Regions from separate parts of the Glutamicibacter sp. NPDC087583 genome, predicted to be linked through region 2. Evidence: riboswitches for the same ligand, from Rfam matches in the RefSeq annotation. Region 2 holds a riboswitch; the other holds the start of a gene.

Region 1 (5,982 bases), on a different contig from region 2:
CCGCACCTCGGATAAGCGCGGCGGCGTTAACGGCGGCCGCATCCGCCTGGAACCACAGGTCTCCTGGAGCGTGAACCAGCCTGAGCAGCTCAAACCGGTAATTGCCAAGCTGGAAGAGATTGTTGACAACTTCAACGCCACTTCCGGGATCAAGGCTTCCTTCGCGGACGTCGTTGTCCTAGCCGGCAACGTCGGAGTCGAGCAGGCAGCCCTGGCAGCTGGCCAGCAGGTCGAGGTTCCATTCACCCCGGGCCGCGTAGACGCAACCCAGGAGCAAACCGACGTTGACCAGTTCGCATGGCTGGAACCAGTTTCCGACGGATTCCGCAACTACGACTCGGGCTTCGTCAAGCTGCCTAGCGAGTACCTGCTGATCGACCGCGCGAATCTGCTGGGCCTCTCGGCACCGGAAGCGACCGTACTGCTCGGTGGACTGCGCGTCATCGGCAATAACTGGGACGGCTCCAACTTGGGCGTCTTCACCGACACCCCAGGCGCGTTGACCAACGACTTCTTCGCGAACCTGCTGGAGCTGGGGTTGGAATGGACCCCGTCCGCTGACGAGCAGACCTACACCACCACCGATGGCCGCTGGACCGGTAGCCGCGTGGATCTGGTCTTCGGTGCCAACTCCGAGCTGCGTGCACTGGCCGAGGTTTACGCTTCGGATGATGCCAAGGAGAAGTTCGTCAATGACTTCGCCTCCGCTTGGGCCAAGCTCATGGACGCAGATCGCTTCGAACTGCGCAGCAAGTAGCAGCTGCTGGGCTGCAAGCCCGTAGCAATTAGTGCTGGGCTGCTGCTTCCCGCAAGGGAGGCAGCAGCCCAGCACTTGTTTCATGCGGGAACTGCCCGTCAGAACAGCGTCGCGGCGCCGCTGGCGAAGTCCGGGTTCTCCAGCTTCAGCAGCTCGGACTTGGCTTCCAAGCCTCCCAGGTAGCCGCCCAATGAACCATCGGTGCGCAGCACCCGATGGCAGGGCAGCACGATGGGAATCGGGTTGGTGGCGCAGGCTGAACCGACGGCCCGCACCGCCTTCGGCTTGCCGATCTGCTGCGCCAGCTGGGCGTAGCTCAGGGTACGCCCGTAATCGATATGACCCAGTTCCAGCTGCACCTGGCGGCGGAACTCGGTGGAGAGCTGCAAGTCCACCGGAAGATCGAAGCCATGCCGTTGGCCCGCGAAATACTCATCCAGTTGCCGGACGGCACTATCCAAGCTCGACTTGTCGCGCAGGATCCGCGGGCTGAGCCTTTCCGAGAGCACCTCCAGAATCCGGTCATGGCCTTCGGATTCAAAAGCGACCCGGACCAGCCCGGCATCGGTACTGGCCAGCAGCAAGGCCCCCACGGGGCTATCGACCACGCGATAGGCAACATCAACAAGTTCCCGTGCACGGGCCCGTTCAACGAGCCGGTCCTGCAGCGAGTCGAGGACTTGCGCTTCAGCGGCCGTAGCCTGCTGCCGATAATTTTTTCCGTTCATGGCTGCTCCCGCCATAGTTCTTGGTCATCCATCCGGGCCCGCAGATTCTTGATCCCATCGGCGCCCGAACGCCGGGCGGCAGCTTCGGTGCCGGAAAGGATTCCGGCAATTTGCGCGTAGCTCATTCCGCCCAGGTAGCGGTAGGCCACCACCTGCCGCTGCGTGCCAGGAAGCTGGTTCACCTCATGCCACAGCTGCAGGTTTTCCAACTGCAGATCCGGCCGTTGGGCTGATGGGGCCAGGCTGTCCACGTCTTGGCCGATGAGGATTTCCGGCTTGTTCCTGCGCAACTCGTCAATGGCTTTGTTCCGGGCAATACGCACTAGCCATGCCAGGACATTGGCGTCCTCCGGCAGTTGCGGGTACGCCTTGAGCGCGGCAAGGAACGTTTCGGACCAGGCGTCTTGCGCGCGATGCTCATCAAGCAGGGCACGGCAAACGCGCAGGACGTTCAGTCCATAGTCCTGGACTATCCGCTCGAACGGTGCTTGCATGGCTCTCCTGGAATTCTTGCGCCTTCATGGCTTCTCACCATGTAAACGTACGAGGAGACCATTTTGTGAGGCGTGAACGAAAAAAAATTTACTTCTCGCAGAGACCCCATGGATTCCTAGAATGCCACCAGATCCAATTCGCTGGCGATCTGCTCAAGGCGGATCAAGTCCAAGTGGAGCATTTCGCCATTTTCCACGCCTTGGGGATCCGTGGTTCCGGCCAATGCGTCGCGGATGGTGCGCATGGTGGCCCCATGGCTGACAATCATGACCTTGCGCCCGGCATGCCTGCTGGCCAAGTCCAGCAGCGCTGGCACTGCACGGCTCAAGATCTGGGCACGCGGCTCACGCAGGTCCTTGGCAGCAGCCGATTCCGCTTCGCTGACCTCGGCCATGATCCGGCCTTCCAGCGGGCCGAAGCCGCGTTCAATGAGTTCCGGAACAGCGTTCCCCGTCTCAGCCCCGATCTGCTGGGCAATCAGCGCGGCAGTTTCCTGGGCACGTTCCAAGGGTGAAGCAAGTACCAGCGACCAATTCTGGCCGATGAGCCTGCGTCCGACCTCGCGAGCCTGTTCGCGCCCGGTATCGTTCAACGGAATATCGGTTCGTCCCTGCAAGCGTCCTGCAAGGTTCCAGTCTGTCTGCCCGTGTCGAACCAATGCCAGAGAAGTATCCATGAATCCAGCCTAACCGGGGCAACAGGTATCGAAGAATCTCCGATATCAGCTCCAATACGCAACGTTACGACTCATAGTTGGGTCACGAACGGTCATGTTGCGAAGATTATTACACCATCCCGAGCGGCTGAGAGATCTGGTTCGATGACGCCGCAGCAACCTGCCACATCCGGTGGATACGGTGCTACCGCCAGAAACGATGCAGCCGCTTACCCGTTGGACCACGGCAGGAAGCGACATTGATTCCGGGATTCCTGCCTCGATCGCGGCCCGCCCTGCGGTGCACGCGAAACCCCAGTCGACAAGGAGTCGTAAGCCACCATGGCAGATCACAAGTTTGGTTTCCGCACCCGCGCATTGCATGCCGGAGGCACCCCCGATGCCGAGCACGGCTCACGCGCAGTGCCGATCTACCAGACCACTTCGTTCGTTTTCAAGGACGCTGACGATGCGGCCAACCTCTTTGCCCTGCAAAAGTACGGCAACATCTACTCGCGTATCGGCAACCCGACCGTGGCGGCTTTCGAAGAGCGCATGGCTTCGCTGGAAGGCGGCATCGGAGCGGTAGCCACCGGCTCGGGCATGGCCGCGGAATTCGTCACCTTCGCGGCCTTGGCCCAGGCAGGCGACCACATCGTGGCATCCTCCAAGCTCTATGGCGGCACCATCACCCAGCTGGATGTCTCGCTGCGCCGCTTCGGCATCAACACCACTTTCATCGACTCCAATGATCCCGCCGACTTCGAAGCGGCGATCCAGGAGAACACCAAGGCCGTCTACACCGAAGTTGTGGCCAACCCGTCCGGCGACATCGCTGACCTGAAGGGCCTGGCCGAGGTGGCGCACCGCCACAATCTCCCGCTGGTGGTCGATTCGACGCTCACTCCCCCGTACATCCTGCGCCCTATCGAGCACGGCGCGGACATCGTGATCCACTCGGCTACCAAGTTCATCGGCGGGCACGGCACCACCCTGGGCGGCGTGGTCATCGAGTCGGGCAAGTTCAACTGGGGCAACGGCAAGTTCCCCACCATGACCGAACCGGTAGCCAGCTACGGCAACGTCTCCTGGTGGGACAACTTCGGCGAGTACGGCTTCCTGACCAAGCTGCGCAGCGAGCAGCTGCGCGACTTCGGACCGGCCCTGCCGGCCCAGTCCGCATTCCAGCTGCTCCAGGGCCTGGAGACCTTGCCGCAGCGCATGGACAACCACCTGTCCAATGCGAAGCAGGTCGCGGCCTGGTTGCAGGCCGATGAGCGCGTGACCTACGTGAACTACGCGGGCCTGGAGTCCCACCCGCAGCACGCGCAGGCCAAGGAGCTGCTGCCCATGGGCGTCGGCTCGGTCTTCAGCTTCGGGGTCAAGGGCGGGCGCGAAGCCGGCTCGAAGTTCATCGAGGCCCTGCAGCTGGCCAGCCACCTGGCCAACATCGGCGATGCCCGCACCCTGGTGCTGCACCCGGCCTCCACCACCCACCAGCAGCTGAGCGCCGAGCAGCTGGTCTCCGCGGGCGTGCCAGAAGATTTGATCCGACTGTCGGTAGGGCTGGAAGATGTCGAGGATATTCTCTGGGATCTGGACCAGGCGCTGGCCGCTTCGCAGGAAGTGATTGCCGGTTCCGCCGCAGGGTTCGAGGCACCGGCCTATGACGGTTCCGCCTGCGCATTGCCAACCGCTTCGAAGGGAGCAATCTAATGGCTGCCGTTGAAACCACTTGGGAAGGCCCGGGAGCCGCACAGCGCCTGGAGATCCTGCGCGACACCAAGTCCATCGCCATTGTCGGCGCCTCGAACAAGCCATCGCGCGCCAGCTATTTCGTGGCTACCTACCTGCTCTCCTCCTCCAAGTACAAGGTGTACTTCATCAACCCGGTACTCGATGAGATCCTGGGCCAGCCGGTGTACAAGTCGCTGGCCGATCTGCCGGAAACCCCGGATCTGGTGGAGGTCTTCCGCAAGCACGATGACCTGCCTACCGTGTTGGACGAGGCTCTGGCCGTAGGCGCGAAAACACTGTGGCTGCAGCTGGGATCCTGGCACGAGGAAGTGGCCCAGCGCGCCGAGGCCGCGGGCATGAATGTGGTCATGGACCGCTGCGTGAAGATCGAGCACGCGCGCTTCCACGGCGGCCTGCGCCTGGCTGGATTCAACACCGGCGTGATTTCTTCCAAGCGCCAGGTACTTGCCTAGGGAGTCCAAGATTCCAGGAAATGGGTGCATGCAACATTGCGTTGCATGCACCCATTTTTCTGCGGCAATTCCCCGGAATCGGCCGGTTTGGTCAACGACGCTGAACTTTTGCACGGAGCATTCCGAAGGAAGAACAAGACCTCTAACGAACCATGGTCGACGCAATTGGCCCACGGCATGCCGTGGGTGTGGCCCCGAAGTGCTCGACGCGTTCAATCACAGATCGAAAAATCTGCAAACCACAGCACTGCAACGCAAGGCCAAACGACCCAAACCCTAAAACAGGCAGAGAGAATCGATTTCGATTCGCTACGAGCGCGAACGAAAGAAGAAAAATCCCGCCCGCACTGCTATATGAAAACTCAATTCCCCTGGCCCGAGAACATTCCAGCATCTCGCAATAGCATTGCGCCTGAGCTGGTCAAGTTTTTGGGACACGAACTTTGATCTTTTTGTACATTTCCTCAAGCCGTCAAAGCTAGAGGATCCCTTTCCTGATATGAGTCCAGAACCGCCTGGGGCTAACTCCGCCATTTGCCGTATACGGGCGCTTCCGGTTGTACCAAACCGCGATGCACTCCTTCACTGCGGCACACGCAGCCACCCTGCTGCTGAAGAACCTGTGGTGGAACATTTCCTTCTTGGTCGTCCAGAAGGCTGACTCGGCGACGGAATTATCCCAGGGACACCCCGGCGCGTCCCGTCGACTACCGCACCCTGTGCGCAGCACACCACCTCTGGAACGCGCCGAGGTACATTGGGGCCTCGGTCTGAATGGAACACACTACCAAACTGGATGAACGCCTGCGACGCAGCAAGCCCCCTCGAGTCAATGGCCAACTACGTTTACATGTTCTTACCCATTGACCAGCCCACGATCTGTCGCGAATTCAAATCGATCACCGTCGCCAAATACAACCAGCCTTCACCGGCGCGCAGGCAGGCAATATCGCCTAACAGTTTCGCCGCAAGCCGCGAGGAGCGGAAGTCAGGCATGCCGAGATTGTCGACCCTATGGTTTTCTATACGCACCGTCCGGGATTGGCGCTCACGCACGGTCGTGGTTTTGAAGGCGCTCATCCGCCTGGCCCGGATTCTCAGCTCTTTCATGAGCGACATCACCGTGGATGTCGAGAT
Region 2 (5,982 bases):
GAGCTGAGTCCGTCGACGTGCAGGATCTCGGAGACCGCCACCGGAATCTGGTAGTTGAGCTGGCCCTCCAGCAAAGAAAGCAGCTTGACGGAACGGGGCATCTGCTCCGTGGCCGCTGGCGTGCGCGCCATGCGAATCACCGCTTGCGGATTGCCAATGACCACCTTGTGGAATTGTCCGCCTTCGTTCACCGCCGCATCTTCCCAGGAAAGATCGGGGCAGAGCTGACGGGCAATCTGCAGTTCTCCAATGGTGGCAGGACGGCTCACTCGCACTCTTCTCGTTCAGCTTGCTGGTGGTCTCAACCTCAGGCTATCGCAGGTTTGCCACGTGGCTGCTCAGTACGCGCACAGCCAGATCAGCCTATGATCGGAAACGTGAACGCTGAACAAGTTAAGCAGACAGCAACCCGCAAGACCCTCAAATTCGAGATCGTCTTGGTTCTTGCCCTGTCGTTGGGACAAAGCGCGGTCTACTCGCTGCTGAGCTTTGCCGACAAGGTCACCCGAGCACCACTGCGCGAGCAGACTACATCGCTGAACAACCCGCTGAGCACCCGCGAGTTCTTTGATTTCTCCTACCAGCTGCTGGACATCTTCTTTGCCTTGGTACCCGTCGTGCTGGCGCTCTACCTGATGAAGCGCACGACCGGACGAACCATCCGGGACATCGGTTTCGATATGCGCAAGCCGGGCAAGGACGCACTGCTCGGGGCGGGGATGTTCTTGGCCATGGGAGTGGGAACGCTGGGCGTCTATGCCGCTGGACGGGCACTGGGCGTCACCACGGCACTGTCAGCAGCGAATCTTGGCGATTATTGGTGGAGCGTCCCAGTGCTTCTGCTGTCGGCTGCACGTCATGCAATCCTCGAAGAAGTGCTGATGCTCGGATTCCTGTTCACCTACGCCAAGAAATTGAAGCTGGGCCTGTGGAGCACCATTATTGGTTCTGCGATGATCCGAGGCAGCTACCACCTGTACCAGGGGGTGGGGCCGATGATCGGCAATATGCTCATGGGCGTCGTCTTCGGCTGGGTATACCAGAAGTACGGGCGGGTGATGCCGCTGGTCATCGCGCATTTCCTGCTCGATGCCATCGGCTTCGTGGGATACGCCTTGGTCGGGCCGGCCATCGGAATCGGCCAGTAGCGCCGGTAAGCTGAGCCAATGCAGATTACCGTGCTGCGCGAGGAGGACCTTCGCCAAGCAGTTGAATTGTGGGAAGCAACTGGGCTGACTCGTCCGTGGAATGATGCGCTCGCCGACGCCCGACGGGCTTTGGCCGAGCCTACTTCCACGGTGCTGTCCATCGTTGAGAACGATCAACTCATGGCTACTGCGATGGTTGGCCATGATGGCCACCGAGGTTGGCTCTACTATGTTGCGGTGGATCCGTGCCGGCAGGGCAACGGCCTGGGAAGGGCGCTGGTGGATGCTGCTGTCCTGTGGCTGCGGGATCGCGGCGTGCCCAAGGTGCAGCTCATGGTCCGCGGGGAGAACTCTGCCGTCATCGATTTCTATGAACGACTGGGCTTCGAAGATCAGCACGTCGTGGTCCTGGGGAAGCGGCTGGACCGGCCTTAAGGAAAAGAAAGTAGGTGGGGACGCCATTGTCCCCGCCTACTTGCGATCTCTGCGGAACTGTTTACAGCACCACGGTTCCGGACTCGGTCTCAAAGGTAACCGACATGATGCCCGGAGTGCCATTCGGCGCTTCATATTGCATGGTGACAGCGCCCAAATTGACGTTCTGCGGCTGGCCCAGCCAATCCAGCACCCGTTCACGCGAGCCGGCGATGGAGATCTGGCTGATGGCGCCGGCAGGTTCCAGCGCCTTGGACGGATGCAGCTCCTCGGATCCTTCATCCCAGGAAATCAGGTACGGGCACTGCGGATCGGCGATCAGGCCCTTGATGCCAATCTGCTGCCAGGTCAGTTCGCGGCCATCAGGGAACTTCCGGTTGCCCGGCACCGACTTGCGGCCCAAGCGGTCCTCGGCACTGGATAGATCCTCCACCGAGACGCACCAGCCCATCCAGCCGCCGCCGAGCTCCGAACGGGCGCGAACCGCCTGTCCGAAGGGTGCCTTGTCGCTGGCCGGGTGGTTCAGGACTTCAACCACCTCCAGGTACTGGCCATGCTTGAGCGGGAAGATGACATTGCGTGTTCCGAATCGTGGATGCACGCCGCCCTTGACGAATTCCAGTCCAAGGGACTCGGAGATTCTTTCAGCGGTTGGCAACAGCCCGTCCGGGCCGCATGCATAACTTACGTGATCTAGCCTCATCATGTGCCCATCATGACAACATGTGATGCGAGTCTCTACTTAGGCACACCTAAGTTCCGTGATGCTATCGAATACTCTGCGATGAACCTGCAATATTCGCGAAATATGACCGATTGAGTCCAATCACCAGCCCTTGCGTTGCAAAAATCTTCGGTTTTCGGGCAAACTGGTACCAGGTCATGAGTCCCAGTAACAAGCCCCGGCTTACTGGGCGGCAACCCTCCAACCGCGGTGGGGTGCCCCGGGTGAAGACCTGGCCCTTGAACGCACAAGGCATCAAGGACAAGCGCGGGTTACCCCTGGAAGTCGTCACGATATGGTGCTTCCTGTCGGTGTCTTTTCAGTGGCGTACCCCCATAGTCATGAAACGCTATTTGGAGGAAACCATGAGCAATAACTGGTCATTTGAAACCCGTCAGATCCACTCCGGCCAGACCCCGGATCCGACGACCGGGGCACGGGCTCTCCCGATTTTCCAAACCACCTCTTTCGTCTTCCCCAGCGCCCAGAGCGCTGCTGCACGTTTCGCGCTGCAGGAACTGGAGCCGATCTACACCCGTATCGGCAACCCGACCACCGACGCGGTGGAAACCCGCATCGCTGACCTGGAGGGCGGCGTTGGAGCACTGCTGCTCTCCTCGGGACAGGCTGCCACCACTTTCGCCATCTTGAATTTGGCCGAAGCCGGCGACCACCTGGTGGCCAGCCCCAGCCTGTACGGCGGAACCCAGAACCTGCTCAAGCACACGCTCAAGCGCCTGGGCATCGAGGTCACCTTCGTTTCCGACCCGGACAACCTGGATGATTGGCGCGCCGCGGTGCGTCCGAACACCAAGGCCTTCTTCGGGGAAACCATCTCCAATCCGCGACAGGACGTCCTGGACATCGAGGGCATCTCGGCGATCGCCCACGAAGCTGGCGTGCCGCTGCTGGTGGACAACACCCTGGCCACCCCGTACTTGATCCGCCCGATCGAGTGGGGCGCGGATATCGTGATCCATTCAGCCACCAAGTTCCTCGGCGGACACGGCAGTGCCATTGCCGGTGTCATCGTGGACTCGGGCAACTTCGACTTCGCCAAGGACGCCGACCGCTTCCCGGGCTTCAACACCCCGGACGAGTCCTACAACGGCCTGGTCTTCGCCCGCGACCTGGGTGTCAACGGCATCCTGGGCGCCAATCTGGCCTACATCCTCAAGGCCCGCGTGCAGTTGCTGCGCGATTTGGGTTCCTCGGTTGCGCCGTTCAACGCGTTCTTGATCGCACAGGGCCTGGAAACCTTGTCGCTGCGCATTGAACGCCACGGCCAGAATGCCGTAGAAGTTGCCAACTGGCTCGAAGCCCGCGAGGAAGTGCAGAAGGTCGCCTACGCAGGCCTGAAGTCCTCGCCTTGGCATGAGCGTGCGCAGAAGTACAGCGATCAGGGCGCCGGCTCGATCATCGCGTTCGAACTGGAGGGCGGTTCGGAAGCCGGCCAGGCCTTCGTGGACGCACTGGTATTGCACTCCAATGTCGCGAACATCGGCGACGTGCGCTCATTGGTCATCCACCCGGCCTCCACCACCCACGCCCAGCTCTCCGAAGCTGAGCAGGTTGCGGCCGGCGTGAGCCCGGGACTGGTGCGGCTGAGCGTTGGACTGGAGAATATCAAGGATATTCTGGCCGATCTGGAACTGGGCTTCCAAGCAGTTGCAGCCCTCGAGAACAAGGAACTGCAGGAAACCCTCTAGGCATGGCATCCATTGTGACTACTGAAGATACTCTGCGCGCCGAAGAGCTCGCCGGCGGGCAAGACGGCATTTTGCGCCGTAAGTCCGTGGGGGAGCACCACTTCGAATTCGGTGGATTCCTTCCGGACGTGGTGCTGGCCTATGAAACGTGGGGGACGCTAGCAGCTGATGGCTCCAACGCGGTGCTGGTGATGCATGCGCTCACCGGTGACGCCCACGTTGCGCAAGGCGATTCGCAAAGCGCCGGCTGGTGGGAAGAGCTCGTAGGCCCCGGCGCCACGGTTGACACCAATGAGTACTTTGTCGTGTCCATCAACATGGTGGGTGGTTGCAATGGTTCCACCGGCCCCTCGTCCTTGGGCGACCAGGGCCTGCCCTACGGTTCGAGCTTTCCCTTCGTCACCATCAAGGACTCGGTGCGCCTTGAAGCGCGGCTGGCCAAGAAACTGGGAATTGATTCCTGGCATGCGGTCATTGGCGGTTCGATGGGCGGTGCGCGCGCGTTGGAATACGCCGTCGAGTTCCCCGACCAGGTCAAGAATCTCGTAGTGATGGCCTCGAGCGCGCAGGCGACTGCCGAGCAAATTGCCTTTGCACAGGTGCAAACCCAATCCATCCGGTTGGACCCGCACTTCTGCAATGGCGACTACTACGGCAACGATGCCCGCCCGGACGCCGGTCTTGGCTTGGCTCGCCGCCTGGCCCACATCACCTATCGTTCCGAGGCCGAGCTTGAAACCCGTTTCTCGCGCAACCCGCAGGATGGCGAGAAGCCGACGGGTCTGCTCGAGGGGCCTCGCGGGCGGTACCAGGTGGAAAGCTATCTTGACCATCAGGCCAGCAAGCTGGTGAATCGTTTCGACGCCAACAGCTACCTGGTGCTCACCGAGGCGCTGATGAGCCATGATGTGGCTCGCGGCCATGAATCCCTGGAAGCCGCCTTGGCGCGACTGGCGAAGATCAACGTGGTGGTTGCCGCGGTAACCACTGACCGGTTGTACTTTCCTGAGCAGTCAGTGAAGCTGGCCTCGTCGCTGGCCAAGCCAAAACCGGTGCACTACATTGATTCGCCGATTGGCCACGATGGATTCCTGACCGACGCCACGCAGCTCGACGGCGTGCTTCGGACCTTGGTGTTCGGAGACTGAGCCCCGGAAGGGGCTCGGGAAGATTTCAAAGCCTGAAGCAGTTCCGCCAGTAATCGGTGGAACTGCTTCAGGCTTTTCGTGACTACTTGGCGCTGTCGCCGGCGCCGAGCGAGTCGTTTGGCTTGGTCTGCGCAAACGGCGTGGCCGAGGGCCGCTTCGGGGTGATGCCGTCGCCGGAGGACTGGTGGCGCAGGCGGCGCAATACCCAGGGAGCAAGATGCTCACGCGCCCACTGCAGATCCTCCTTGCGGGCTTCCCGCCAGCTGCGTTCATCCACGGCCGGAACGATTTCGGTGTCCAGCGGATGCGCGACGTTCAGCGAGTCCAGTGCCATGGCGGCAATGCGCTGGTGCCCGGCGGGGGAGAAGTGCAGGCGATCCGGTGCCCACATCTGGGATTGGTGCAACTCCTGCAAGGCCCACATGTCCGCCACGATGGCGTCGTGGCGGGCGGCTACGGTGCGCACGTTTTCGTTGTAGATCGCCACCTTGCCTCGGATGCTTCCCAAAACCGGGGTATCGCGAATATCGGGCCCGGTGAAGAGCAAGAGCGTGGCACCCGTATCGGTGAGCTTGGCTACCGCATTGTCGAGGATATCTGCAATCTTGTCTGGATCCCCGCCCGGGCGCAGGACGTCGTTGCCGCCTGCGCAGAGCGAGATCAGATCGGGCTTCAGGTCAATGCAGGGATCGAGCTGTTCGGCAACGATCTGGCCAATCAGCCGGCCTCGAATGGCGAGATTGGCATACGAGAAGTCCGGGACGGTGCGGCTGAGCTCATGGGCCAAGCGGTCGGCCCAGCCAAGGTGGCGGCCGGTG

The links. A riboswitch is a leader RNA that binds a small molecule or an ion and turns the genes downstream of it on or off. The one in region 2 is predicted to bind S-adenosylmethionine.
Region 1: another riboswitch for S-adenosylmethionine. It lies ahead of ACIOU9_RS15615 (O-acetylhomoserine aminocarboxypropyltransferase/cysteine synthase family protein); the one in region 2 lies ahead of ACIOU9_RS07375 (bifunctional o-acetylhomoserine/o-acetylserine sulfhydrylase).

The regions. Positions count from the first base shown of each region.
Region 1 covers NZ_JBIUWY010000007.1:82,398-88,379, reverse strand. Annotated here, with positions in the region: gene katG (catalase/peroxidase HPI) at 1-757, shown strand, start outside; gene ACIOU9_RS15630 (methylated-DNA--[protein]-cysteine S-methyltransferase) at 856-1,485, opposite strand; gene ACIOU9_RS15625 (RNA polymerase sigma factor) at 1,482-1,979, opposite strand; gene ACIOU9_RS15620 (histidine phosphatase family protein) at 2,096-2,656, opposite strand; SAM riboswitch class I at 2,768-2,862, shown strand; gene ACIOU9_RS15615 (O-acetylhomoserine aminocarboxypropyltransferase/cysteine synthase family protein) at 2,978-4,351, shown strand; gene ACIOU9_RS15610 (CoA-binding protein) at 4,351-4,845, shown strand; partial or broken gene ACIOU9_RS15605 (IS3 family transposase) at 5,310-5,982, opposite strand, start outside.
Region 2 covers NZ_JBIUWY010000002.1:255,407-261,388, reverse strand. Annotated here, with positions in the region: gene ACIOU9_RS07395 (phosphotransferase family protein) at 1-269, opposite strand, end outside; gene ACIOU9_RS07390 (CPBP family intramembrane glutamic endopeptidase) at 366-1,148, shown strand; gene ACIOU9_RS07385 (GNAT family acetyltransferase) at 1,167-1,583, shown strand; gene ACIOU9_RS07380 (VOC family protein) at 1,645-2,289, opposite strand; SAM riboswitch class IV at 2,462-2,581, shown strand; gene ACIOU9_RS07375 (bifunctional o-acetylhomoserine/o-acetylserine sulfhydrylase) at 2,673-4,016, shown strand; gene ACIOU9_RS07370 (homoserine O-acetyltransferase) at 4,019-5,164, shown strand; gene ACIOU9_RS07365 (SGNH/GDSL hydrolase family protein) at 5,247-5,982, opposite strand, start outside.